DNA from 3 places in the Mesorhizobium sp. INR15 genome. Region 3 is predicted to be linked to each of the others. Evidence: predicted binding sites of a transcription regulator. Region 3 holds the regulator's gene; each other region holds the start of a gene.
What was found. Region 3 encodes LexA, which represses DNA repair genes until DNA is damaged. Its sites were predicted from a motif close to TGTTCNNNNTGTGTTCNG; they were not measured.
Positions count from the first base shown of each region.

Region 1: dinB (DNA polymerase IV) is a predicted target of LexA. The motif match lies at 3,884-3,901, and genes of this name have one in related genera.
Region 2: GA829_RS07315 (helicase-related protein) is a predicted target of LexA. The motif match lies at 3,992-4,009, and genes of this name have one in related genera.

Region 1 covers NZ_CP045496.1:3,315,776-3,323,259, reverse strand. Annotated here, with positions in the region: gene ada (bifunctional DNA-binding transcriptional regulator/O6-methylguanine-DNA methyltransferase Ada) at 1-990, shown strand, start outside; gene GA829_RS16225 (hypothetical protein) at 1,007-1,246, shown strand; gene GA829_RS16220 (methylated-DNA--[protein]-cysteine S-methyltransferase) at 1,363-1,923, shown strand; gene GA829_RS16215 (2OG-Fe(II) oxygenase) at 1,920-2,663, shown strand; gene GA829_RS16210 (dihydrofolate reductase family protein) at 2,702-3,289, opposite strand; gene GA829_RS16205 (winged helix-turn-helix transcriptional regulator) at 3,397-3,813, shown strand; gene dinB (DNA polymerase IV) at 3,932-5,179, shown strand; gene GA829_RS16195 (cupin domain-containing protein) at 5,299-6,327, opposite strand; gene GA829_RS16190 (L,D-transpeptidase) at 6,459-7,445, opposite strand.
Region 2 covers NZ_CP045496.1:1,517,403-1,524,886, reverse strand. Annotated here, with positions in the region: gene GA829_RS07340 (rhodanese-like domain-containing protein) at 1-8, shown strand, start outside; gene GA829_RS07335 (GNAT family N-acetyltransferase) at 33-500, shown strand; gene phaR (polyhydroxyalkanoate synthesis repressor PhaR) at 555-1,169, opposite strand; gene GA829_RS36580 (hypothetical protein) at 1,252-1,380, opposite strand; gene GA829_RS07325 (acetyl-CoA C-acetyltransferase) at 1,476-2,654, shown strand; gene phbB (acetoacetyl-CoA reductase) at 2,744-3,469, shown strand; gene GA829_RS07315 (helicase-related protein) at 4,177-7,484, shown strand, end outside.
Region 3 covers NZ_CP045496.1:4,288,196-4,295,679, reverse strand. Annotated here, with positions in the region: gene GA829_RS20865 (ABC transporter permease) at 1-170, opposite strand, end outside; gene GA829_RS20860 (ABC transporter ATP-binding protein) at 176-955, opposite strand; gene GA829_RS20855 (ABC transporter substrate-binding protein) at 1,018-2,004, opposite strand; gene GA829_RS20850 (GntR family transcriptional regulator) at 2,159-2,932, shown strand; gene GA829_RS20845 (pyridoxal-phosphate dependent enzyme) at 2,929-3,903, shown strand; gene lexA (transcriptional repressor LexA) at 4,250-4,987, shown strand; gene GA829_RS20835 (ComEC/Rec2 family competence protein) at 4,981-7,425, opposite strand.

The sequences.
Region 1 (7,484 bases), 970 kb from region 3:
CCATCCTGCCCTTCGCGGCAGGCGAACCCCAGGAATGTAGCACTTCACGACACGCTGCAGGCGGCCCGCGACACCGGCTTCCGGCCATGCCGGCGCTGCAATCCGGACGGGATCTCGACCGAGACCGGCAATGCCGCGATCATCGCCGGTGCCTGCCGCATGATCGAGCGGAGCGAAGAGGAGCCATCGCTTGGCGAACTGGCGGCGGCCGCGGGTTTCAGCCCCGGCTATTTCCACCGCCTGTTCAGGGCAGTCGTCGGCCTGACGCCGAAGGACTATGCCACGGCCAACCGCGCCGCCAGGGTGCGCCAGGGCCTTGAGGACAGCGCCAGCGTGACGGCGGCGATCTACGATGCCGGCTTCAACTCGAGCGGGCGCTTTTATGAAAAGTCCACCGGCATGCTTGGCATGACCCCGACGCAATACCGTGCCGGTGGCGCCAATGAGGAGATCCGCTTCGCCGTCGGCGAGACTTCGCTTGGCGCCATCCTGGTCGCATCGAGCCGCAAGGGCGTTGCCTCGATCCTGCTTGGCGACGACCCCGACGCGCTGGTGCGTGATCTGCAGGACCGTTTTCCCAAGGCGCGGCTGATTGGCGGCGACCACGACTACGAGGCGCTCGTCGCCCGCGTCGTCGGTTTCGTCGAGGCCCCGAGCATCGGTCTCGACTTGCCGCTCGATGTGCGCGGCACCGCGTTCCAGCAGCGCGTCTGGCAAGCCTTGCAAGACATCCCTGTCGGCCATACCGCCTCCTATGCCGAGATCGCCCGGCGCATCGGTGCGCCCAAGGCGACCCGCGCCGTCGCAGCCGCTTGCGCGGCCAATGCCCTGGCCGTTGCCATCCCTTGCCACCGCGTCATCCGAAAGGACGGCGCGCTGTCGGGCTATGCCTGGGGAGCGGAACGCAAGCGCGCGTTGCTCGGCCGCGAAGCCCCAACTGGCGGGCTGGCGAAAGCAGTTGCCGGCACATCCCGCCCGCAACGGACCTGAGGAGAACCGGCCCGCGATGCGCGCCATGGCAAAGCTGTCCGAGAGCGTCGCCGACGAGAACCGCCGGAGCCGCAAAAGTCTTGGCCATCGTCGGCCAGCCGATGCCGCCAAGGCGCTGGTGATGACCGCCATCGGCCAGATGGTGGACGACGGCGCGGCGGAGTGGAGCCTTGCCGCCACCGGCGAGATCGAATTGCGGCTGGTCACCGGCGAAGTGTTCCTGCTCGGCGATCAGGAGATAACCCGCCTCGCCTGAGCCCGCTCGCGCCTGCCGGCTCTCGACGTCAGACAAATGCGAATTTGAAAGCAAGCATCGGAGTGAGCGTCCGTCGCGGTGTGGCTAAGGTCGGGAAAGACAAAGGAGTGAAGACCATGAACCTCATGCAAACCGAAATCGCCTTACCGGCACGGGCGACAGTCCGCGGCGCCGCCAACACCATTACTTATGCCATCACTGGCTCGCCGATCGGCAAGGTCCTGACGGCGCGCAGCAGCGTTGGCGTATGCGCCATCCTGATTGGCTCCAGTGCGGACGAGTTGGAGCAGGACCTCCGCAACCGCTTCCCCGACAGCCGGTTGGCCGAAGACGAGCGTGGACTGCGCGGCGATCTTGCCGCCATCGTCCGCTTCATCGAGATGCCCGGCGCCGGTCTCGATTTGCGGCTCGACACGCGGCGTGGCACACCGTTCCAGCAGCGTGTGTGGGAGATGCTGCGCGTCATCCCGTGCGGCGCCACCATCACCTACACCGGCCTTGCCCGGCGCCTTGGCCAGCCGAACGGCGCGCGTGCCGTGGCAACCGCCTGCGCGGCCAATGCGATCGCGCTTGGCATTCCCTGCCACCGCGTGTTGCGCGCCGACGGCACATTGGCGGGTTACCGCTGGGGCGTCGAACGCAAGCGCGCCCTGCTCACCAGGGAGGCAGCGATATGAACGCCCACGCCAAGGTTGCAACATCAGTGGCCGAAGCCGCCGAGATGCGTGTCGCCGGCTACGACTGGCCGGCGCTCAGCGCCGAACTCGACGGCTTCGGCTGTGCGGTGATCGAGAAACTGCTGTCGCCGCAGGAGTGCCTAGAGATCGCCGGTCTCTATCCCGACGAGCAGCATTTCCGCAGCCACATCCACATGGCCAGGCACGGTTTCGGCAAGGGTGAATACCGCTACTTCAAGTATCCCTTGCCCGACGTCCTTGGCGGGCTGCGCACCGCGCTCTATCCAAGGCTGGCGGATGTCGCCAACGGCTGGAACCAGCGCATGGGGCTGGCCGAGCGCTATCCGGCAAAACATGCGGATTTCCTCGAACAGTGCCATGCCGCCGGTCAGACGCGGCCGACGCCGCTGTTGCTGCAATATGTGCCGGGCGACTTCAACTGCCTGCACCAGGACCTCTATGGCGATCTCGCCTTCCCGCTGCAGGTGGCGATCCTGCTTTCGGAACCGGGCGAGGATTTCACCGGCGGCGAGTTCGCGCTGACCGAACAGCGGCCGCGCATGCAGAGCCGGGTCGAGGTGGTGCATTTGCGCCAGGGCGACGCCGTGGCCTTCGCCGTTCACAACCGGCCTGTGCAAGGCACCAAGGGCAACTACCGCGTCAACCTGCGCCACGGCGTCAGCCGCCTGCGCTCAGGCATGCGGCACACCGTCGGCATCATCTTCCACGACGCCAGGTGAGCTGGCACCCCCTTCTCTCCTGTGGGAGAAGGGGGTGCCTATCCCGCCGGCGCGTAGCGGCTGACCACCATGCCGCAGGCATAGGCCTTCGAGCCGAGCAGCCGCAGCTTGGCAAAACCGCTCTGGTCGAAAATCCTGCGGCCGCCGCCCAGCACGGCCGGATTGATGAACAGCTGGAACTCATCGATCAACCCCGCCGCGATCAGCGCCGAGGCGAAGCCTGCGCCGCCGAACACCGCCATGTCGCCGCCCTCGCCCGATTTCAGCGCGTTGACCTCGCGCGGCAGGTCGCCGCTGGCAACGGTGGTGCGCTCCCACTGCGAGCCCTTCAGCTTGTCGCTCAGCACAACCTTGCAGGCGTCGACGACGCGTTGCGCGAAGGCATGGAAACCGTCGCGCGGATAATTCCTGGCCGCGTTGCCCCAATGCGTGAGATATCCCTCCTGCACCATTTTGCGGCTGAGAAGGATCGTGTCGATCTTCTCGAATATGGCATTGAAGTCGCGCTTCAACTCGTCGTCCCACTCGCTTTTGTCGCCCCATTCCCAGAGTTGCCAGGGATGGTCCGCGTCGGCGCCGACAAACCCGTCGACCGACATCTGCATCTGAAGGATGAGCTTCTTCATTCGACCTGCCTCCGGTTGGATCGCCGTCAATGCTTTACATTTGGAACCATTGATCAAATGTGAAAATGATGTCAATAGTAAAGCGATTGAAAAATGGAACCATGGATATGTCGATCATGGGAAGATCCGGCTGCCCCATCAGCCTGTCGCTTGAACTGCTTGGCGACCGCTGGACGTTGCTGATCATTCGCGACCTGGTTTTCGCCGGAAAGAGGCATTTTCGCGAGTTCCTGCAATCCGACGAGGGCATTTCTTCGCGCACGCTGGCCGAGCGGCTGCAGACCTTGCAGGATGAAGGCATCCTTACCAGAGGCGATGACCCGACACACAAGCTGAAAGCTGTCTACCGGTTGACCGAGGCCGGCATCGACCTTCTGCCGATACTCGCCACGCTGGGTGCGTGGGGCAGCAAGCATCGCAAGGCCGACGACGTGCTGGCCAGGATCGCCGACGAACTGGCGGCCGGCGGCGAGCCGGCGCTGGAAACAATAAAACGGACGCTGCGGGTCGAGCATATCGTGTAAGGCGCCGCCTTCCTTCGCCCACAGGTGGATAAGGGAGCCTCGTCTTCCCCGCTTGACAGCCGACCCCATTTGTTCTCTATTTGTTCATATCCATCAACAACCCCTGATATGCCGCCGGATGGAAACAACAGCCACCATCCTGCATGCCGACCTCGACGCTTTCTATGCGTCGGTCGAACAGCTGCTCGATCCGTCATTGCGCGGCAAGCCGATCGCCGTCGGTGGCGGTGTGGTGCTGGCCGCCTCCTACGAGGCCAAGGCTTTTGGCGTTCGCGGCGGCATGCCGGGACGCAAGGCGCGTGAACTGTGCCCGCGACTGATCTTCGTCGGCGGCCATTTCGGCGACTATCAGCGGCTGGGCGACGCCGCCATCAAGGTGCTCGACGATTTCACGCCGCTGGTCGAGCGCATTTCCATCGACGAGGCCTTCGCCGATGTCGCCGGCTGCACGCATCTGTTTGGATCGCCTGAAGAGATCGCCAAGACCGTGCGCAGCCGGGTGCGGGCCGAACTCGGCCTGCCGATCTCGGTCGGCGTGGCGCGCACCAAGCATCTGGCCAAGATCGCCTCCCAGGTCGCCAAGCCCGACGGGCTGGTGGTGGTCGAACCCGGCACCGAAATCGCCTTCCTGCACGACCTGCCGGTCGGGCTGATGTGGGGCGTCGGCCCGGCGACAAAGGCACGCCTTGCCGAAATCGGCGTCGAGACCATCGGCCAGCTGGCCCGGACGCATAGTGGCGCGCTGACCCGGCTGCTCGGCCCCGCCGCCGGCGAGAAGCTTGCCGCCCTCGCCTGGAACCGCGATCCGCGCAAACTGGTCACCTATCGCCGTGCGCGCTCGGCCGGCGCCCAGTCCGCGCTCGGACAGAAGCCGGCGGTGGCGCGGATCATCGTGCCCACACTCCTGCACCTGGCCGACCGCGTCGCCAGCCGGCTGCGCGCCAAGGCGCGGCCCGGCCGCACGGTGACGGTGCGCGTGCGCTTTGCCGATCTCCGCGCCGTCACCCGCTCCATAACCCTCGACCAGCCGATCTCGGCAACCACGATGCTGGCCGAGATCGCGCAGGACCTCGTGCGCGGCGTGCTGGCCGACCACCACCAAGAGAAAACCATCTCGCTGCTGGCGATCTCGGTGTCGCATCTGGAAGAAAGCGCCGAGCTGCAACTGGAACTGCCGCTCGGCCTCGCCGACGAGAAACATCGGCCCGGCACGAAAAAGGGCCTCGCGCGCTTTGGCGCCGACCGCGCCATCGACAAGATCCGCGAGCGCTTCGGCAAACAGGCGGTCGGCTACGGCACCGTGGCGCTGGAAGCCGCGCGCTCGGTCCCCGACGCGTTCAGGGAACTGGCGGAGAAGGAGCTATGAGCAATTCCAGGAAAAGTGTGTAACGGTTTTCCGTCCGGAATTGCGTAAAAACAAGAGTTAGAGCGGTCCGACGATTCAATCAAACGTTGAACCGCTCTGGGCAGCGAAATGCCGCCCTGTTACGCCTCGCCGTCCCAATATCGACGCACCGCCGCCATGTCGAAAATACCGTCGCGCCGGCGCAACGCGTCGACCGCCATCTTGTTGGAATCGGGATAGACGCAGACCTCATTGGAATTGTGCTCGCCGATCATGAGATAGCGGCAAGGCCCACTGCCTGAGTTGAGGAAGGAATGCCCAACCGGCAGGCCGGCGGGAAAGCAGACATAGTCGCCGGCTTTCATCTCATGGCGTTCCTCGCCGAGCAGCAGCGTCACCTGCCCTTCCAGGATCAGCGCATGCTCTTCTTCCAGCATATGGTAGTGCCGGGGCGCCAGCCGCTTGCCGGGGTCCGGCGCTTCGATCAGCAGGCCGACATGATAATCTGGCCGTCCAAGCGCGGCATAGGTCAAATGCCTGGAATGACCGCCAAAGTTCTGGCCTTCGCCTTCCACACGCCACTCGACGGCATCGCCGGAGACAGGCGGGACGGGTTTGGCCGCTTCCCTGGTGACACCAGCCAGCGAATCTCCAGGCAGCGGCTGGCCGGCGGGAAGGCCCGTATCCTCGCCATCCCAGTAGCCCCGCACCGCCGCCAGATCGAAGATCGCGCGCGGGCCAAGCGCTCGCACCAGAACCTTGTTGGAAGCGGTGTAGACCACGACGTCGTCAGGGTTGCGCTCGCCGACTATGACATAGCGGCACGGCGCATCGCTGGTGTTGACGAGACAATGCCCGGCCGCGGCGCCCGCCGGAAAGCAGATGTAATCGCCTGTTTTCATGGCGTAGACGGCATCGCCGACATGCGCGGTCAGCTCGCCCTCAAGGATGAACACATGCTCTTCCTCAAGCATGTGGTAATGCGCCGGCGCGGTCCGCATAGCAGGCGGCAGTTCCTCGATCGCCACGCCGACATGGTAGTTTTCGCCCATGGCTGCGCGTGACAGATGCCGGTAGCGCAAGCCGAAGCGCGGCACATCGGACCATTCGGTCCACGGCACGCTCTCCGATGCGAAAGGCATTGGCGGCTTGGCTTTCTCGTCGGCCATCTGGCTGAACCTCTCATCCATATCGCCCGACCGCCACCGGACGAGCCTATCAAGCGGCGGGGTGTATCGCAATTTCAGCGGCCGGCGCCGCTGGCCGCTGAAGGGGTTTTGAGCGGAAGCCTGGCCGACAATCAATCCGTCGCGGACATCACGACGAAGTCCTGGCCGGAGCGGCTGTCGGGATGCAGCGGGGCATCGGTCAGCACCATCACCATGCCTGGATGCATCCGGGCCTGCATGGCGTCAAGGAAGCTCTTTTGCGTGCTGAGCCGCTTGAGCATGTCTTGCTCGCTGTTGAAGAACGAGCCGGAGCTGGCGCTGCGGCTGATGTCGACCCACTGCCAATCGTTGGCGGCGCCAGCCACCTGCAGGGTCAGCACATGGCTGCCAAGCCCGCCGGAGCCGGTGATGGTCAATGGTGCCTGCGTGACGACCACGCCGTTCTCGATCAGCATGATCTGCTTGTCGCCCGATGAAGCGATGATCGAGGTGACCGGAAAATCCTCCGGCTCGACCCAGTCGGCGGACCGCTTGTGGCCGTCCTTGCTGGCGACCACGTTCTGGAACTGCCCGGCCGCATAGCCGCCCAGCACCATACCGGGGTTGGTCAGTTCGGCCGAGTCGCCACGCGCGCCCGAAATGATGACCGGCGTACCGATATGGGTGATGCCATAGAGGTCGCTGGAGAAGGCGAGCGGCAGCCGCACGCAACCGTGCGAGGCAGGATAGCCTGGCAGGTTGCCGGCATGCAGCGCGATACCCGACCATGTCAGCCGGTTCATGTTCGGCATCGGCGCGTCATTGTAGGTGCTCGACTTGTGGTCCTTGTCCTTTTCGAGAATGACAAAGATGCCGGTCGGCGTCTCATGCCCGGGCTTGCCCGACGAACAGGTCGAGACGGCAATGCGCACGCCGTTGCGATAGACATGCACGCGTTGCTGCGGCAAGGAGACGATAATGGCGACCGGCCCCTTCTTCTGGCGTTCTGGATGCCAGGTGAACTCGCCGGGCTTGAGATCCTTGATGTCCTGAAGCGTCTCCACGGCGAAGCTTCGCGTGGCCGGCAACAATGCCAGCAAGCTGCCGCCAATGACCACATGCCGCCGATCTAACCTCATTGCGCCCCTCTTGTGGTAGCCCCGCTAGTTACAGGCAGG
Region 2 (7,484 bases), 2.8 Mb from region 3:
GAGCTTGATGCGAAACCGCGGATGAGAGCGCGATGCGAAAAACGCCGGTCACAATCCGCCCGTTCGAGCGGCAGGATGTCGGCGCCGTGCTCGTGCTGATGCGGGCGCTGGCGGTGTTCGAGGGCTATGACGACAGGTTCCGCGTCACCGAGGCGGACATCGTCGAACATGGGCTGGGGCCTTCGCCCCGCTTTGGCGTGTTCGTCGCCGAGGCCGAAGGCGCCGTCGTCGGAATCGCCGTCCACTATCTCATCCCCTGGACTTACGACCTGAAGCCCGTCGTCGTCCTGAAGGAGCTCTATGTCGCGGAGCCAGCACGCGGCATGGCGGTCGGCCATGCCCTCGTCGAACGGCTAAGGAAATACGCCAGCGGCATTGGTGCATCCACCATCAAATGGACGGTGCTGCGGTCCAACACGCCGGCCAAGGCGTTCTACCGCGCACTCGGCGGGCGGCCCGACGAAATCTGGGAAATGTGGCATTTGGATATCGCGGAATAGGACAGGCCAGGGGCGATCCCGGGTTACCGCGAAACGGCGAACCGCTCCGCCGGCTTACGACATCGTGTCGAGCTTGCGCTGCATCGCAGCGATCTGCTCCTTCAGATCCTGAAGGTCGTCGGATTTTTCCGGCGCTTCCTTCCTCGCCGGTTCCGGCGCGGGTGCGGCGGCGGCTGGAGCGGAGCCCGCCGGCGGGAAGGGCGTGAATAGGCGCATGGCGTTCTGGAACATCTCCATGTTGCGGCGCGTCTGCTCTTCCAGCGCCTTGATCGGCGTGGTGATTTTCATCATGTCGAGCGGCGACTTGCCGATCGCGCCCTTCATCTGCTCACGAAAACGCTCCTGTTCCTTGGAAAAGGCCATCATCGACTGCTCGAGAAAACTCGGCACGATCATCTGCATCTGGTCACCGTAATAGGCGATCAGCTGACGCAGGAACGGGATCGGCAGCATGTTCTGCCCATCCTTGTTCTCCAGCTCGAAAATGATCTGGGTCAGCACCGGGTGCGTGATGTCGTCGCCGGTCTTGGCGTCCTGAACGGTGAACTCCTCGCCCTTCTTGACCATCTCGGCGAGGTCCTCGAGCGTCACGTAGGTGCTTGTGCCGGTATTATAGAGGCGGCGATTGGCGTATTTCTTGATAACGATCGGATCGTCTTTCGCGGCCATCTGCATCCTCCCGGGGACACCGGCGTGCCTGAGTAAGCCGCCGGTAACGATTGTGCCTTTTCTAAGGATATGCGCAAAAGCGTCATAAATCCAAGCAGTTTGTGCAGTGCGGGATCATAAAATGCTGCATAGCAGGCCAAATATGCTGCGCAGCAATGATCGGCCCGTGGCGATAGCCATGCACGGCCTGCTTGCAGCGCATGGCGGCCATGCCCATTTCCGGTTTGACTTGGGTTATGGAAAGGGCAAGAAAAGTCCTCAACGACACCCAAAAAGAACCCGATCCCCTGAAGTCTGGAGAAGAACATGTCCGCTTCCATCGTCATCGCCAGCGCGGCACGCACGCCTGTCGGCTCCTTCAACGGCGCCTTTGCCGCTACACCGGCGCATGAACTCGGCGCCGCCGTCATCAGCGAACTGCTGGCTCGGGCCGGTGTTGAAGCAGCCGAGGTCGATGAGGTCATTCTCGGTCAGGTGCTGACCGCCGCGCAGGGGCAGAACCCAGCCCGCCAGGCGTCGATCCTTGCCGGCCTGCCCAAGGAGACCACCGCCTGGGGTCTCAACCAGGTTTGCGGCTCGGGCCTTCGCGCCATCGCGCTCGGCATGCAGCAGATCGCCGCCGGCGACGCCAAGGTGATCATTGCCGGCGGACAGGAATCGATGTCGCTTTCCGCACACGCCCAGCATTTGCGCGCCGGCGTCAAAATGGGCGACTACAAGATGATCGACACCATGATCAAGGACGGACTGTGGGACGCCTTCAACGGCTATCACATGGGCAACACGGCCGAGAATGTCGCTCGCCAGTTCCAAATCACCCGCGACGACCAGGACCAGTTCGCGCTGGCCTCGCAGAACAAGGCCGAGGCCGCGCAGAAGGCCGGAAAGTTCAAGGACGAGATCGTTGCCTTCACCATCAAGGGCCGGAAGGGCGACACGATTGTCGACCAGGACGAATACATCCGTCACGGCGCCACCATGGATGCCATGACCAAGCTGAAGCCGGCCTTCGACAAGGACGGCACGGTGACCGCCGCCAACGCGTCCGGCATCAATGACGGCGCCGCCGGCGCACTTCTGATGAGCGAGGCGGAAGCAGTCCGGCGCGGCATCACGCCTTTGGCGCGCATCGTCTCCTGGGCGACCGCCGGTGTTGACCCTGCAATCATGGGCACCGGCCCCATCCCTGCCTCGCGCAAGGCATTGGAAAAGGCCGGCTGGTCGGTCGGCGATCTCGACCTGGTCGAGGCCAACGAGGCCTTTGCCGCTCAGGCCTGCGCCGTCAACAAGGACATGGGCTGGGATCCCTCGATCGTCAACGTCAATGGCGGTGCCATCGCCATCGGCCATCCGATCGGCGCTTCCGGCGCCCGTGTCTTCAACACGCTGGTCTTCGAGATGCGCCGCCGGGGCGCCAAGAAGGGCCTTGCGACGCTGTGCATCGGCGGCGGCATGGGCGTCGCCATGTGCGTCGAAGCGCTGTAAGAAAGACCAACCACACTGCGGAAGCGAGCAGGGAACAGAGGGCAAACCCTGCCGCCCGACATCAGACATCTGCACTCCTGGGAGGAAACATGACCAAGGTAGCACTCGTCACCGGTGGCTCGCGCGGCATCGGCGCGGCGATCTCGATCGCGCTGAAGAATGCCGGCTATTCCGTCGCCGCCAACTATGCCGGCAATGACGAGGCGGCGAAGAAATTCACCGCCGAGACCGGCATCAAGACCTACAAATGGTCGGTTGCCGACTATGACGCCTGCGCTGCCGGCATAAAGCAGGTCGAGGCTGATCTCGGCCCGGTCGCGGTGCTGGTCAACAATGCCGGCATCACCCGCGATGCCATGTTCCACAAGCTGACGCGCGAGCAGTGGAAGGAGGTCATCGACACCAACCTTTCCGGCGTCTTCAACATGACGCACCCACTGTGGGGCGGCATGCGCGACCGCAAGTTCGGCCGCGTCATCACCATTTCCTCGATCAACGGCCAGAAGGGCCAGGCCGGCCAGGTCAACTACTCCGCCGCCAAGGCTGGCGATATCGGCTTCTCCAAGGCGCTGGCCCAGGAGGGCGCGCGCGCGGGCATCACCGTCAACGTCATCTGCCCCGGCTATATCGCCACCGAGATGGTCAAGGCGATCGACGAGAAGGTGCTCAACGAACGCATCATTCCGCAGATTCCCGTCGGCCGCCTTGGCGAGCCGGAAGAGATCGCGCGCTGCGTCGTCTTCCTCGCTTCCGAAGATGCCGGCTTCATCACCGGTTCGACTATCACCGCCAATGGCGGTCAGTATTTCGTCTGAGACCGAAAACCATCTCGGAGCTTCAACGGGCTGGCAAAACCAGCCCGTTTTCCGTTGGCGGGGCAGTCGGCCGGAGGCGCCCCAGCCGCGGCTGACCCAATCCGGCACGCGGAAGTTAACAGCCGCCGTCCGCTCTGTGCGAAAGCCGCTTGGCAACCTGTGGATTCTCGGTGGAAAACCTGTTCACAACACAAGATATTGGGGTGAACAAATCAGGAATATTGGCGTATCGCTGATTCGTCGCCATTTCGTTCCGGCTTTGACCGGAAGGTTAATGAACAAGCCCGGAATCGCCCGCCAAACGGTTAACACGGATTAGGAAAGATCAACAATTTCATAATCTTGGTCGATGGCAGCCAGGCGGCGCCTGCCGTTCGTCGGCATAGGTTAACGGCAAGTCCACTCTAGCATGAAACGGGCCAGTTCGACGATTCAGCATCTGGTGAGAGTCCGAGCCATAAAATCCACATGTAGCCGTGAACAAAACCTGAATCAGCTGGAGTCACTGATTCGTCGCCGATTCGTTCCAGACTCGTTCCATCCGTTAATCAGCAACCGTTTCGCGGATTGACAACGATGCCATCGAGATACCGCTGGAACATTCCGCTTTCGCTTCGCGTGCGAAATCCCTATGTGTCGCCTGTCATACGCGCCGGAGCAGGCGCGCTCCCGACAATGAGAGGCCAGAAAGCCTTATTTCGACGCTGATGAACATCCAGCCCAAACACACCGAGCCTCTGATCCTGTCGGGCCGCGACGTCACCGCCGTGTTGGGGCCGACCAACACCGGCAAGACGCATCTCGCCATCGAGCGCATGGTGGCGCATGAGAGCGGCATCATCGGCCTGCCACTCAGATTGCTGGCGCGCGAGGTTTACACGCGTGTCTGCGAAAAGGTCGGCGCCCACAAGGTGGCGCTGATCACCGGTGAAGAGAAGATCCAGCCGCCCGGCGCCCGATACTCAGTCTGCACCGTGGAGGCGATGCCGCGCGAGACCGATGCCGCCTTCGTCGCCATCGACGAAGTGCAGCTCGCTGGCGATCTCGAGCGCGGTCACATCTTCACCGACCGCATCCTGCATCTGCGCGGCAGACAGGAGACGCTCCTGCTTGGTGCGGCCACCATGCAGGGCATCCTCCAACGCCTGTTGAGGGGCGTGTCGGTGGTAACGCGGCCACGGCTGTCGCATCTCGCCTATGCCGGCTCGAAGAAGCTGACACGCCTGCCGCGCCGCACCGCGATCGTCGCCTTCTCGGCCGATGAGGTCTACGCCATCGCCGAACTGATCCGCCGCCAGCAAGGTGGTGCTGCTGTCGTGCTGGGCGCGCTCTCGCCGCGTACCCGCAACGCACAGGTGGCGCTGTTCCAGTCGGGCGACGTCGACTATCTCATTGCCACCGACGCCATCGGCATGGGCCTGAACCTTGATCTCGATCACGTCGCCTTCGCCCAGAACCGCAAGTTCGACGGCTATCAGTATCGCAATCTGACAGCGGCCGAGCTTGGCCAGATCGCTGGACGCGCCGGACGGCATCTGCGCGACGGCACCTTCGGCGTCACTGGCCAGGTCGATCCGCTCGACGAAGACCTGATCAAGAAGATCGAAGGCCATGATTTCGAGCCGGTGAAGGTTTTGCAGTGGCGCACCGCGCATTTCGACTTCGCCAGCCTCGACACGCTGAAGCGCTCGATCGAAACCAATGCCCCGGTCGAAGGCCTGACGCGAGCACTGCCCGCCGTCGATGCACAGGCGCTGGAATATCTGTCGCGCGACGAGGACATCCGCGCGCTCGCCACCAATGCCAAGCGCGTGGCGCTGCTGTGGGAAGCCTGCGCGCTTCCGGACTATCGCAAGATCGCACCCGCCCAGCATGCCGACCTGATCGCCTCGATCTACATGGACCTCGCCAGACATGGTCATGTCGACGAGAATTACATGGCCGAACAGGTGCGCCGCGCTGACACCACCGAGGGCGATATTGATACGCTTTCGCACCGCATTGCTCAGATCCGCACCTGGACATTCGTGTCGAACCGGCCGGGCTGGCTGGCCGATCAGGCACACTGGCAGGAAAAGACGCGAGAAATTGAAGACAGATTGTCGGATGCGCTGCATGAGCGGTTGACGAAACGCTTCGTAGACCGCAGGACTTCCGTCCTCATGCGGCGCCTTAGAGAAAATACCATGCCTGAAGCCGAAATAAGCCCTACCGGAACCGTCCTTGTCGAAGGCCATCATGTTGGCGAGCTGCAAGGGTTCCGCTTTACAGCCGACCAGAGCGCCGGCGGCGAAGACGCCAAGGCCGTGCGCACGGCCGCGCAAAAGGCGCTGGCCGCCGAATTCGAGGCGCGCGCCGAACGCTTCGGCGCCTCGGCCAATGGCGACATCGCGCTGGGCTCGGATGGCGTGCTGCGCTGGATCGGCGCGCCGATCGGTACGCTGGTCTCGGGCGACGAGGTCCTCAAGCCCCGCCTTGTGCTGCTGGCCGACGAGCAGTTGACCGGCCCGGCACGCGACAAGGTCGCGGCGCGGGCGGAACGCTTCGTCAATTTCCAGGTCGAGTCGCTGCTGAAGCCGCTGGTCGACCTCAAGAATGCCGACCAGATTTCCGGCATCGGCCGTGGCATCGCTTTCCAGCTGGTCGAGAACTACGGCCTGATCAATCGCCGCGACATCGCCGAGGAAATGAAGTCGCTCGACCAGGAGGGCCGTGCAGCCCTTCGCCGTCTCGGAGTCCGCTTTGGCGCCTACCACGTCTTCGTGCCGACGCTGATCAAGCCGGCTCCGGCTGGTCTGGTGACGCTGCTGTGGGCGCTGAAGAACGACGGCAAGGACAAGCCCGGTTTCGGCGACGTGGTTCACGCTCTCGCCTCCGGCCGCACCTCGGTGGTCATCGACCCAGCCTTCGACAAGGCTTTCTACAAGCTGGCCGGCTACCGAAACCTCGGCCGCCGCGCCGTACGCATCGATATTCTGGAACGCCTCGCCGACCTGATCCGCCCCGCGACCAACTGGAAGCCCGGTCTCGGACAGCGCCCCGACGGCGCCTATGACGGCCAGTCCTTCATGGTGACGCCGCCAATGATGTCGATCCTCGGCGCCACCGCCGACGACATGGAAGAAATCCTGAAGGGTCTCGGCTATCGCGCCGAACCGAAGCCACCGGCGGAGGTCAAGGCCCGGCTTGAGGCGCAGGACAACGCGGCCGGCGAAGCAGCGGCTGCGAAATTTGCCGCCGAAGAGGCAGCCCGCGCCGAGCAGGCCAAGGCAGCTGAAGACGCAGCGGCACAAGCCGCATCAGAGGCCCCGGCCGAAGATTCGGAGCTGGCAGCGGACGCAGTCGTTGCGGAAACGGCAGTGGAAGCGCCCGCCGAGATCGTCGCGGACGTTGCGCCGGAACCTGCTGCCGACGAACCGGCGGACGTTCAAGCCGAAGCTATCCAGGAAGAAGCGACATTAGCCGAGGCAGCAGCAGAAGCCGACGAGCCCGCGCCGCTTGAACCGCAGGCAGAGCCTGAAGCCGCCGAGATCGCAGCCGTGGCACCGGCTGAGGATACGGCACCGGCCGAGCCCACGTCAGACGCCACGCCCGCAGCAGAGGCTTTGGAGCCCGCTCTGGTGGCGGAGGCCACCGACGGCGAGACAGTCCCTGAAGTGGAAGCGCCAAAGCCCATCCTGTTGTGGCGTCAGGGCCGTTTCGACCAGCGCCCACGCCATCGCGACGACAACCGCAGGAACAACAACCGTCCGCGCAACGGCCAGGCCGCGCGTGGCCGCACCGATGCGCCGGCGGATGCTTCCGGCACACCAGCGCCGGCGTCGCCCTCGGATCGGCCTGCCCATGAAGGGCGGCGGGACGGTGCCGGCAAGCCACGCTTTGACCGCTCGAAGTTCAAGCCCAAGCCGCAGGCCGAAGGCGAACAGCGGCGCGACGGCAGGCCGCAAGGCGACCGACCCGACCGCCGCGAAGGCCGGCCCGACTGGAAGGCTGGCAGGCCGGATGGCAAGGGTGG
Region 3 (7,484 bases):
CAGACGCAGCCGCCGAGCGGAAACGCCCCTTCGCTGGTGAGATCAGGGAAATTCAGCATGCGGAACGGGATCATGATGCCGAGCACGACAAAAGCCAGGATCAGGCTTTGCGCCAACGTGACGGGAATGATGGCGATGAAGCTGGTCAGAACTGTCTGGATAAAGTCCATGATGATCAGCTCGCCAACAGCATGCGGTCGGTCTTGACGGAGAAGTGGCCGATCAGGTCGGCAACGGTGACGTTAGCCTTTTCCGCTCCAGTGACTTCGAGGCGAACCCGCCCTGCGTCGAGCATGACGACACTGCTGCCGTACTCCACTGCGTGCTGCATGTTGTGGGTCACCATCAAGGTCGTGAGCTTCAGCGCCTCGACCGCCCGAACCGTCGCCTTCATGACAATGTCGGCGGTGCGCGGATCGAGGGCGGCGGTATGTTCGTCGAGCAGCAGCAGGTCCGGTGAGCCGCCGACTGCCATGATCAGTGACAGCGATTGCCGCTGCCCGCCTGAGAGAAGATCGACACGGGTGTCGAGCCGGTTCTCCAGACCAAGGCCCAGCATGGCCAGGCGCTCGCGGTAGGCCGCGATGCGGGTGGGGTTCAATCCCTGACGCAAGGTGCGTTTCTTGCTACGAAGATCAGCCAGCAGCATGTTTTCCGCGACCGTCATGGAGGCGGCGGTACCGCGCATCGGGTCCTGGAAAACACGCGCAAGCCGCATGGCGCGCATGTGGACCGGCAAGTTGGTGACATCAGTGCCGTTGATCAGGATCTGGCCGGAATCAAGCATCAGAGACCCTGAAATCGCGTTGAGCATGCTGCTCTTGCCGGCCCCGTTGGAGCCGATGACGACCGCGAATTCGCCCGTGGCGAGCGACAGGCTGAGACCATCCAGCGCGATCTTTTCGTCGGCCTGCCCCTTGTAGAATACCTTGCGTGCAGATCGGATTTCGAGCATCCGTCCCTCCCGGAAAAAGCGACGGCGTCAGCGACGCCGCCACTTGTTGACGAAGCTCGATGTCAGTCGACGATGCAGCCGCAATCGGCCAGCGAAGCCGGGATCTCGATGCCGAAGGCGGCCATCGCCTTCTTTGAGATCAGCGCCGAGTGGTCCTTGTAGGCAGGCCGCGAAGGCGCGATCGTCTTGGGATCCTTTCCTTTCAGGATTTCCGCCGCGATGTTGCCGGCGTTGACGCCGACTTGCTCGTAGTTGACCGCGAAGCTTGCCGGCACGACGCCGCCGCGCACGGCATTGACGTCAGCGTTGACGACCGGGATGCCGGCCTGACGCGCCGCGGCCGAGACAGCCGCGATGGCCGGCTGGATGAGGTTGGAGGTCGGCCCATAGATCACGTCGGCCTTGCCTGCCAGCGAGGCAATGCGCTGCTGGATATCATTGACGTTGTCGATGCCGACCTCGACCACTTCGAACCCGGCTGCCGGAGCTGCTTCCTTGATCTTTTCCAGGAGCGCGACGTCGTTCGCCTCGCCCGGATTGTAAGGCACGCCGAAACGCTTGGCGTTCGGCAGCAGTTTCTTGGTGAAAGCCATCACAGCCGCGACATCCTGAAGGTCGCTCGCGCCGGTCATGCCTTCGTCTCCGGCGTCCCACGACGGAACTAGCTTGGCGGCGACCGGATCGGTCACGGCCGCGAACACGATTGGAATTCCCGAGCCGGCCAATGCCTTCTTGGCGATCTGCGAGACCGGTGTGGTGACGGTGTACATCAGCTTGGGCTGGTCGGCCTGGAGCTTGGCGATCATCTGCGGAACCAGCGACGCATCGAAATTGGTATGGCTTTCCGTGTAGACGACTTCCTTGCCTTCGTTGAACCCGTTCGCGGCAAGCGCCTTTTTGAAACCGGCGACGGCGGCGTTCAATTGCGGATGTTCGCCAAAATTGGCGATGCCGATGCGGATCTGATCAGCGGCCGAAGCGCCGATATTCGCCATCAGGACGCCGGCCAGGGCCAATCCCGGCAGCCAAGCGGATTTCAACTTCATCATCATTTCCTCCCAGATTTGATTGGTGCCGCTTACGGTGCGGCAACTGTGGCAATCATGATCAGTCCATCCTTGCCTGTCAAACATTATATATAATTCTTGCCACACCCTCACATGATATATAATTCTTCCCAGGTCAGCTGACGGACGAAAGCGCATGCAGGATCAGAAGAGATCGACAAAGACCGAGGCGGCTTATCAGCTGCTGCGGCGCGATATCCTCACCACCCGCCTCATGCCGGGCGCGCCCCTCAAACTGAGCGCATTGCGCGGCACCTACGGCGTTGGCTGGACACCTCTGCGCGAGGCATTGTCGCGGCTGGAGGCCGAGCGCCTGGTCACCGCGATCAGCAATCGCGGCTTTGCCGTCGCCCCCGTATCGCGAGCCGAACTCGAGGATCTGGCGCACGCGAGGATGGTTGTCGAGATACCCCTGTTCCTGGAATCGATCGAGAAAGGCGGTAAAGCATGGGAAGATGCCGTCGTCACCGCCCACTACCGGCTCTCCCGCTGCAAGACCGCGGTTGACGATCCTTCGGATGAGGCCGTCGACAAATGGGACGAGAGCCACGAGGCCTTCCACGCGGCACTGCTGAGTGCGTCGACCTCCAACTGGCTGCTGCGATTCCGCTCCACAATCGCCGACCAGTTGCGCCGGCATCATCGCTTTCTTGGCCTTGCGCCGACACTGCGCGCCGCGGCAGGGCTCAAGGATGGCTATGAAGAGGCCATGGATGCGTTGCGCGAGGCGATAGCGATCGAGCACCACACCGCGATCATGGAAGCGGCGCTGGACCGTGATGTCGAGCGGGCAAAGGCGTTGATGGTGGCCCACATCGGCTACACGCTGCATGTCTATGTCCACAGCGAAGACAACAACGCGAGCAAGTACACCGCGCGTGCCGGCAGCTTGAAGACGGTCGGCAAATGAGCTCAACGCTCCCGCGCCGCCCGACACTCGAGGAGATTGGCGCGGCTCGCGACCGGCTGGCCGCGTCGTTGCCACGGACACCGCTGCTGCGTGTCGATCTTGGCGGGACCGACCAACGGATATTCCTAAAGCTTGAGACCCTGTCGCCCATAGGCGCCTTCAAGATCAGGCCGGCGCTGAATGCTCTGCTTTCCCGCGACGCCGATGCGCTACGGCATGGCGTCGCCACGATCAGTTCGGGCAACATGGCCTATGGAATGGCCTGGGCCGCAAGGGCGCTTGGCGTTCCAATGGCCGCCTACATGTATGCGGACGCGCCCCAGACCAAGATCGATGGAGTCCGCCGCCTTGGTGGCGAGGTGCGTTTCATTTCGCACGAGACCTGGTGGCGATACATCACCGGGATTGAGCGTCCGGATATCGCTGAACTCCTCATAAATCCCGTCACCGATCAGGCGGTACTGGCGGGAAATGGCACCATCGGCCTGGAGATCGTCGAAGACCTGCCGGAAGTCGATTGCGTGCTGACGCCCTACGGCGGCGGCAGCATGACAACCGGGGTCGCCAGCGCGGTCAAGGCATTGCGGCGCGACGCGAAAGTCTTCGCGGTCGAAGACGAAAACGCGGCGCCGGTCACCGCCGCCCTGGCGGCCGGGCGCATTGTCGATATCAAGACGCAGCCCTCCTTCATCAAGAGCATCGGTGGGCCGTCGCTGGTGCCTGAACTATGGCCTTTGGCAAACCAGCTTATCGACGGCGCTATTACCGTCAGCCTTCAGCAGGTGACGGAAGCAATGCGGCTGCTGTTTTCGAAAGCGAAGCTCGTGGCCGAAGGTGCCGGGGCGGCGTCACTGGCCGCCGCTCTTTGCAGCGAGCAGGCAACTGGCAACATCGTCTGTGTCATCTCCGGTGGCAACATCGATGCTGGCGCCTATGCGCAGGTCTTGGCCGGGGAAGTCCCACCGGCGTGATGTTGGCGCCGACCCACCCGTGGTTGGCATTTTGGCTTCGTTTCGTTCACGGCAAATGGCAAGTCAGCAAAGGTCGACATATCCGTCTTGGGCACCTGTCCATGACTGGTGCCAGGATTCGCCATGGGATGGGCCACACGCCGTTAACCATAACAATTTCAACGCTGGAAAGCATGCGCCAGCGGCGTGAAATGAGCCGTGGCGAAGCGGCACGGTGCCGACAATAATTTCAGCCGTCTTAACAAATTCATTAAACTTTAAACAGTTGCGGAACACAACTGGAACAGATAGTGTTTGTTCTGGGTTTGTTTTTCCGATTCTGGTTTCAGAACTCCTGGGGGCTGCCATGCTGACGCGCAAGCAACATGAATTGCTGATGTTCATTCATGAACGCCTGAAGGAAAGCGGCATTCCCCCATCCTTCGACGAGATGAAGGAGGCGCTCGATCTTGCCTCCAAGTCCGGCATTCACCGGCTGATCACGGCGCTGGAAGAACGCGGCTTCATTCGCCGGCTGCCCAATCGTGCCCGTGCTCTCGAAGTGCTGCGGCTGCCCGACTCGATCGCACCCGGCCTCAACGCGGCGCGCAAGTTTTCGCCCAGCGTCATTCAGGGCGGCGGTGGTCAGGGCAGCCTCGGCCGGCAGATCAAACCAGCTCCTTCGCGCATGCCTTCGGCCGGCAATGACGATGACGCGGTCTCAGCCGTATCCATCCCGGTGATGGGCCGTATCGCCGCCGGTGTGCCGATTGATGCCATCCAGCACCAGACGCATTCGATCTCGGTGCCGCCGGACATGATCATGGGCGGCGAGCACTATGCGCTGGAGGTCAAGGGCGACTCGATGATCGAGGCCGGTATTTTCGACGGCGACACAGTCATCATCCGCAACGCCGACACCGCAAGCCCGGGCGAGATCATCGTGGCACTGGTGGACGAAGAAGAGGCAACGCTAAAGCGGTTCCGCCGCAAGGGCGCTTCGATTGCGCTTGAAGCCGCCAATCCTGCCTATGAGACCCGCATCTTCGGGCCAGACCGGGTCAAGGTGCAAGGCAAGCTCGTGGGGTTGATCCGGCGTTATTGAGCCTGAGGCGCTGCCTGTTTCTCCGGCTTGACGTAGGGCGGCAAGCCTCGCGCTTCCCGTGAGAATTTTCGCTGTTCGTGCCAGGGCCGGTATGGTCTGTCGACGGCGAAGCTGATCCGTGCCGGCGCGGTCGCGGATAGCCTATCGAAGAAGATCGCGGCACTGCCTTTGCGGGCCAGCTGTCTTTTGGTCAGAACGAGTACCAGCGGATTGTGACACGGATCGTAGGCCGTGGCGTCGTTGATGATGATCAGGTCGGCAAACGCACAGGCTCTCCAGGCATCCTTGCGGTCCTCGACATGCGCGATGATCGCGCCGGACGGATGCCGGGCAACGCACACACCGGCCATGCAGTAGAACGGCGCTCCTGACGGCAGATCAGCAGGGTCGATATCGAACTGCGCGTCTTCCTTGCTGAACACCTCCGGCAGGACGATGGTTTCGGATCGCAGCGCGCGTTTCCAGTTGTCGACGGTGAACTCGTTCGGGCGCGGCCGGTTGACGGCGAGTTCGCCGCCGCCGATCGGCAGTGCGACCAGCCGTGCATCCTCGGAGACCAGCACGTCGGGCGTTTCGGCGCCGGAGACCGTCAACAGGCTGGCTAGCGCGAACGGAACGGCTGCTAGCCGCAGCCGGGTCGTCGCCATTGTCGCGATGATCAGGGCAATCGTTGCCAGCAGGACCGACCGCTGCGAAATCAGACCGACGGCATCGACCGGCGAGCGCTCGGAGATCCAGCCGGATACGGCGATCATCGCGGTCAGCCCTTTGCCCATCAAATAGAGGGCGGGCCCATCGAGGCCGAATGGCATCAGCAGCGCGCTGGCGACGGCCAGGAACATCACGATGGACACGATCGGCATGATGGCCAGATTGGCGAACAGGCTGAGCGGCGACACGCGCTGAAAATGCCAGATCGCAAACAGCGCCGTGGCACTGCCGGCGATGATCGAGGTCATCGCCAGACCGCCCATCATCAGCAGGAACTTTCGCGTCAGAAAGCCGGGCAAGGAGCGCCGTGGCGGCGGCGTCCTGGTTTTTCCCGCGCGATAGTCCGACCAGCCGGCATAGGCACCAACCAGGGCCGCGGTTGCAGCAAACGACATCTGGAAGCTCGGACCAACCACCTCGTGCGGCGATATCGCGATGACGGCGATGGCCGAGATCGCCAGATTGCGCATGGTCAGCGCTGCTCGGTCAAACAGGACCGCAATCAACATCACCGCCAGCATGATGAAGCTGCGTTCGGCTGCCACCACCACGCCGGAGACCACAAGATAGGCGGCGATAGAGAAAAGTGCCGCCGCCGCGGCGTATTTCTTGACCGGGCGCCGCGAGGAGAAATCCGGGAACAAGGCGAAAGCGCCGCGCAGCATCGCCATGATGGTGCCGGCGACCAGCGCCATATGCAGCCCTGAGATCGAGATGATGTGATAGATGCCGGTGCGCCGCATCGACTCATTGATCTCTTCAGGAATGCCGGCGCGCACGCCGACGATCAATGCGGCGGCAATTTCACCTTCGGCGCCACCAACAATGCCGCGAATGTGATCGGCGATAGTCTCGCGGGCATTCTCGATCGCCGCGGAAAGCCTGGCGCTGAACGGCATGCCTTGAGACGGAACAACCTGCGGATTGCCGAGGAAAAAGCCGCTGCCGCCAATGCCGGAAAAATAGCTGTCGAAGGAGAAGTCATAGCTCTCCGGCCGCACCGGGCCGGTTGCCGGCAGCAATTTGGCATAGCCGGTGACCTGGGAGCCGGCGACCGTCTCAGCGGGTATTTTCCGCGCCGACAGGCGAACCCGTTCCGGCATGTAGCGCAGCTTCGGCCGCGCGGTCGAAATCACGTCGAGGGTCAGTCGAATACGGCCGTTTGCCATGCGGTCGATCGAGACGACGCGGCCGGTCAGTTGCGTCGATATTTCCGAGCCGAGCATCTGAGTGCCCGCCCGCCATGTCTCGACCTTGGCGGCAAGCATGCCGAGCGCGCACAACAGCGCCGCCACGAAACACAGATTGGTTCTGTGCCAGGAACGCGACGCGAGCGCGCAGACCGCCATCAAGACGACGGCGGCGATAGGCTTTGGAAAATCCGGTTCCGCCGCCAGCGAGAAATAGCCGATGGCTCCGCATGCCAGAAACACCGGCACGAGCAGGAAGGCGATGCCCCGGTCAAGCTCCAGCCCAGCGGCCAGGGCGATACCGTTGCCGACGCGAGGCAAGGAGAACCGGCGCAAAGGCGAACGCAGGCGCGTGACCGCACCGGCCTCGCGGACCGGACCTTGCGTCGGGACATCGGCGGTTGGATGGTCAGGGCGGTTTTCAGGCAGCGGAACGGCAACTGCCAAGGTGGCCGAAGGCATGGCAAACAATGATCGTTCGCTGACACCGATGACGGTATCCTCGCCCTCCTCCCCACCCCGGCTTCGTCCGGCCATCGGGTCTGCCCCTTGCGCCCTTGACCTCCTATGCTACATGAACGCGCAACGCGCGAAAG